Linked DNA regions of Undibacterium parvum. The protein of the gene in region 2 interacts with the protein of the main gene of each other region in a pairwise test. Links are inferred from orthologs where the notes say so. Each region holds a gene or a part of one and is shown on either strand. Other genes may lie near its edges.

Region 1 (2,849 bases), 4.4 Mb from region 2 along the record:
TTGAAACGGATCGACGTTTGTTGGGTGAGCGTGTAAAAGCGCTGAAAGCGAAGATGGAGAAGTTGCATAAACAGCGAGAGACTCAGCGTCGCTCTAGAGGTCGCAGTCAAACTTTTTCTGTCTCACTGGTTGGCTACACTAATGCTGGTAAATCTACGCTGTTTAATTCGCTTACCAAGGCCGATGCATACGCAGCAGATCAATTATTTGCCACCTTAGATACGACCTCTCGTCGTTTGTATCTGGGGGATGCGGGAGGTGTTGTTATTTCTGATACGGTTGGTTTTATTCGTGAATTGCCGCATCAGTTGGTCGCTGCATTTCGAGCAACCTTGGAAGAAACGATTCATGCCGATTTATTGATACACGTTGTTGATGCGAGTAGTCCAGTTCGTTCGGATCAGATTTTGCAGGTGAATCACGTCTTAAAAGAGATTGGTGCCGATCATATTCCGCAATTATTGGTTTGGAATAAAATTGATCTTGCGTCAATGGAGCCAAGATTTGAGATCGGCGAGTATGATAAAATCGAAAGAGTCTTTCTAAGCGCCCGTACCGGTGCCGGGATGGAGTACTTACGCCATGCAGTTGCCGATTACGCGAAACTTGATGCAATCAAACGCGGCACACCAGCAGTTGAAGTTGAATTGAATGACGCCCGTTTTAATTGAGCTTGCTTGTAGTTCAGCCCACTATTTAATTGGATAACGACAGAATGCTTGTTTCACTTTTAAAAAGAATTGGTTTGACGTTGTCACTAAACGACCCGCAATGGGGACGTGGCTCGCAAAACAATAATCAGGATGGAAAAAAACCCTCCGACGGCCCACCAGATCTGGATCAGCTTTGGCGTGATTTTAATCAGCGCATTAGTCAATTGCTGGGTGGTAAGGGAAGTGGTGACGGTGGTGGCAGTGGTGGGTTCTCTCCAGATGCTGCCGGTGCAAAAATTGGTATTGCCGTTATCTTGGCGGTCGTTGTTTTCATCTGGACTGTTAGCGGCTTTTTTATTGTTCAGGAAGGTCAAACAGCGGTTATCACTACGTTTGGCAAGTATAGTCACTCGACGTCAGCAGGGTTTAACTGGCGTTGGCCAGCACCCATCCAAGGGCATGAGATTGTTAACGTGTCACAAGTAAGAACTGTGGAAGTGGGCTATCGTTCAAATGTTAAGAACAAGCAGCCCAAAGAAGCTCTGATGTTGACTGACGATGAGAATATTATCGACATTCAATTCGCAGTGCAGTACAAGCTGAAGGATGCAGCGCAATGGCTTTACAATAATCGTGATCAAGAAGAAATGATAAGACAAGTCGCTGAGACTGCGATTCGTGAAATCGTTGGACGCAGCAAGATGGATTTTGTTCTTTATGAAGGGCGCGAAAAAGTGGCCTTGGATGTGAACAGTCTTATGCAGCAGGTTTTGGATCGGTATAAGGCGGGTGTGCAAATCACAAATGTGACGATGCAAGGGGTTCAGCCTCCGGAGCAAGTACAGGCTGCATTCGACGATGCCGTAAAGGCTGGGCAGGACAAAGAACGTCAAAAAAATGAAGGTCAGGCCTATGCAAATGACGTGATTCCTAAGGCTAGGGGTGAAGCTTCGCGACTGCTGCAAGAGTCCGAGGCATATAAAGCAAAAGTTGTCGCGAACTCTGAGGGTAATGCCGGACGCTTTAGGCAAGTATTGACCGAGTATCAAAAGGCGCCGTTAGTCACACGAGACCGCATGTATTTAGAGACCATGCAACAAATTTTCTCGAATACCACCAAGTTGATGCTTGATACAAAGAATAATAACAATATGATTTATTTGCCTTTAGATAAATTGATTGCCCAATCAGACGCCTCGGCGGTAGCGAAGCCAGCGGTGGCTACGCCAGCAGTTGCCGCAACAGAGCAAGTGCCGACGGTGGAAATGCGTTTTAGTAAAGACGGTCGAGCTCGCGATGTTAGAGATTCCCGTGATAGAGAGGTACGATAGTGAATAAATTTTCTTCCTCTATGATTGCGCTGGCCTTGGCTTTATTGGTCTTGTCGTCAACAATATTTGTCGTTGATCAACGCTCCCATGCGATTGTGTTTGCTTTGGGTGAAGTTAAGTCGGTAATTAGCGAGCCAGGACTTCATTTTAAGCTGCCTCCGCCTTTTCAAAATGTTCTGTTCTTAGATAAGCGTATTCTGACAATTGAGTCTCCTGAGGCCGATCGATTTATCACCGCCGAGAAGAAAAATATCTTGGTTGATACTTATGTGAAGTGGCATATAGTTGCGCCAAAATTGTATTACGTTAGCTTTGGTGGAGATGAGGGCAGAGCTAGAGATAGGATGTCTCAAATCGTTAAAGCAGCCTTGAATGATGAGATTACCAAGCGTACTGTGCGTGACGTCATTTCTGGTGAGCGTGATAAGGTAATGACTGCAATTCGTACCAAAGTTACCGAAGAGGCGAAGCAGATAGGCGTTGAAATTGTGGATGTAAGATTGAAGCGCGTCGATTATGTTGAGCAAATTAATAATTCAGTTTACGATCGAATGAAGTCGGAGCGTATGCGGGTTGCGAATGAGTTGCGCTCTACAGGTTTTGCTGATTCCGAAAAAATTCGAGCAGATGCTGACAAGCAACGCGTCGTTATTCTAGCTGAGGCATATAAAGAGGCGGAGCAGACTAGGGGTGCGGGTGACGCTCAAGCTTCACAGATTTATGCTCAGGCATTTGGTCAAAATCCTGAGTTCTATAAGTTTTATCGCAGCCTCGAAGCCTATAGATCAAGTTTTAAGACGAAAAATGATGTTTTAGTTGTGGATCCCAACTCTGAATTTTTTAAGTATTTCAAAAGTCCAGGTGC
Region 2 (2,970 bases):
TAGTTCTGAAAGTCGCTGTGAAAAAAAATCGGTTACTGCATCATTAACATCGGCATATGCCGGTGCTAACTGCATATTACTCGGCAAATTTTGCATGTGCATGACACACAGCCCGACCTCGACGTCGGAGACTACTTGCCTAGCCTCGATAGAGGCAAAACCACGTACATCATTTACCATATCCACCCCTGCCATAATCGCTTCACGCATCACTTCGGGCTTATAGGTATCAATAGAAATCGCTTTGCCACAGTCCCGCAAAGCGAAAATTATAGGCATAACGCGTTGCAGCTCAACTTCTATAGAGACTGTTGCAGCGCCCGGCCTTGTTGACTCGCCACCAATATCAATAATATCAACGCCGTCGGCTATCATTTGCTCCGCACGAGAAATGGCGTCATCAAGAAAACGGTAATTGCCACCATCCGAAAATGAGTCAGGTGTAACGTTCAGGATGCCCATTACTATCGGGCGACTGCCAGCGCCATCGAGTGCAAAGCGATAACGCCCACATCTAAAAAATGTATTCATAGATAAAAAATAAGGGCGAGGATTACTCCTCACCCTTACATGCAAAATAATTAATCAAAGACAGCGATATTCAATAGTCTTAAGCCGGAGCGGTTGCGCTTGGTGTAACGCCACCAGATTTACCATCAGATGTCGTTTTGGGAGTAGGCTGTCCGGCTTTTGGCGGCCTTGGCTCTATCCCGCTCATAATGTCATTAATTTGATCGGCGTCTATGGTTTCCCAATCTAACAATGCCTTGGTCATTGCCTCAACCTTATCGCGATTTTGCTCTAGTAACTGACGCGAAATCGCATATTGAGCATCCAGAATTGCGCGTATCTCTGCATCAACTTTTTGCTGAGTGGCTTCGGAAATTGTTTTTGAGGCGCCACCGAAATAACCATCTTGCTGACTATCTTCATACACCATCACGCCTAAGCTATCGGACATACCAAAGCGTGTCACCATCGACCTTGCCAACTTTGTCGCACGCGAAAAGTCGTTCGAGGCGCCAGTTGACATCTGTCCAACGAACAATTCTTCAGCGATGCGACCGCCAAACAATATCGCAATCTCTTCTAGCATCTTATCTTTATAGCCGCTGATTTGATCATGCTCAGGCAATTGCCAGGTTAAACCCAAAGCATTTCCGCGCGGCATAATAGTAACTTTGTGTACTGGATCTGCCTTCGGCAAAAGTTTTGCTACGACAGCATGCCCAGATTCGTGATACGCTGTATTTTTACGTTCGTCTTCACGCATAACCATAGATTTACGCTCAGGTCCCATGTAGATTTTGTCTTTTGCATCTTCAAAATCTTGCATTTCGACTAAACGCTTATTGCGACGGGCTGCAAACAAAGCTGATTCATTAACCAAATTTGCCAGATCTGCACCAGAAAAACCTGGGGTTCCACGTGCCAAAATATCTGCCTTAACGTCAGGCGCGATTGGCACCTTACGCATATGTACATTTAAAATTTGCTCGCGGCCACGAATATCTGGCAAGCCAACAGTGACTTGTCGGTCAAAACGACCTGGGCGCAACAATGCCTTGTCAAGTACATCCGCGCGGTTGGTAGCTGCAACGACGATCACACCAGAATTTGGCTCAAAGCCATCCATCTCGACCAGCATTTGGTTTAATGTTTGCTCACGCTCATCGTTGCCGCCGCCCATACCAGCACCGCGATGGCGCCCTACTGCATCGATCTCATCGATAAAGATAATACAAGGCGAATGCTTTTTCGCGTTATCGAACATATCTCTTACGCGTGAGGCGCCAACGCCAACAAACATCTCAACGAAATCAGAACCCGCGATGGTGAAGAAAGGTACTTTCGCTTCACCGGCAATAGCACGCGCCAGCAACGTCTTACCTGTTCCTGGTGGCCCCACCATTAAAACACCACGTGGAATACGCCCGCCAAGTTTTTGAAATTTCGTTGGATCACGTAAGAACTCTACGATCTCAGTAACTTCCTCTTTCGCCTCATCGCAACCAGCTACGTCCGCAAAAGTGACGTTATTATTGGTATCGTCAAGCATGCGCGCTTTAGATTTTCCGAACGAAAAAGCACCGCCTTTGCCGCCACCTTGCATCTGGCGCATAAAAAACACCCAAACACCTATCAGTAAGAGCATAGGGAACCAAGATATAAAGACTTGGGATAAGAAAGATTGTTCTTCAGGCGGTTTGTTATCAAACTTAATTCCGTAATTAACCAAATCGCCGACCAAACCGCGATCGAAAATAGTCAATTGCGAACGTATTTTTTTACCTTCAAGTGTGGTTGCAACCACAGTGCGATTTGCATCATCGATAGTCGCCTCTTTGATGTGCTTCGCCCTCACCTCATCCAAAAACTCAGAGTAAGGCATAGAAGTAGCACCGGAACTTAAACCGCGGCCATCGAATTGTTTAAATACCATAAAAAGCACTAGGGCTATTACCACCCAAATGGCTGCTTTAGAAAACATATTGTTCACGAGAACTCCTTGGACGTACGATAAACGCACGAATTGCCTTGCACACGTAGGTGATCATTCTACCCGTAATGGATAGAGCTTGCTAGACAAGATATGTTGCCTATGTTGATGATTATCAAGAGCGAGAATTCAACTATTTAACTTTTTAAGCATTTTCCAAGCAAAAAAATCTCGGAAGATTTATCTTTGCTTGCTTTAGGCTTTTTATTTGCTACTGTTTTGAACTCGGTTTTGAACATATCTACAATATTATTATAACTAGGACCATGAAAACACTTGACCAACAAAGCGCCATTTGGCTTCAAGTGCGCCTTGGCAAAGGTCACCGCTAACTCAATAATATTTTCTATTCTTGCTGCGTCAACATGAGAATTGCCGGAGAGATTTGGTGCCATATCCGATAAAACAAGATCTACTTTGCGCCCACGCAACTGCGCCTCCAATTTATCCAATACATCTTGCTCGCCAAA

Evidence for each region. Proteins that work in one complex are often made in the same cells at the same time.
Region 1: the proteins of ftsH (region 2) and hflK interact in binary tests that used the Escherichia coli proteins (3 or more experiments, as listed by UniProt). The link is inferred for Undibacterium parvum from one-to-one orthologs.

Annotation. Positions count from the first base shown.
Region 1 is NZ_CP034464.1:108,277-111,125, reverse strand. The notes cover bases 62-2,849. They hold hflK (FtsH protease activity modulator HflK), read left to right. Parts: upstream 62-715; coding sequence 716-1,984; downstream 1,985-2,849. Other genes in these bases: hflC (protease modulator HflC), read left to right, coding at 2,005-2,849; hflX (GTPase HflX), read left to right, coding at 62-671. Outside these bases: more of hflX, read left to right, coding at 1-61.
Region 2 is NZ_CP034464.1:4,462,806-4,465,775, reverse strand. The notes cover bases 56-2,964. They hold ftsH (ATP-dependent zinc metalloprotease FtsH), read right to left. Parts: upstream 2,501-2,964; coding sequence 611-2,500; downstream 56-610. Other genes in these bases: EJN92_RS19455 (RlmE family RNA methyltransferase), read right to left, coding at 2,638-2,964; folP (dihydropteroate synthase), read right to left, coding at 56-531. Outside these bases: more of folP, read right to left, coding at 1-55; more of EJN92_RS19455, read right to left, coding at 2,965-2,970. UniProt on the Escherichia coli protein: Acts as a processive, ATP-dependent zinc metallopeptidase for both cytoplasmic and membrane proteins. Plays a role in the quality control of integral membrane proteins.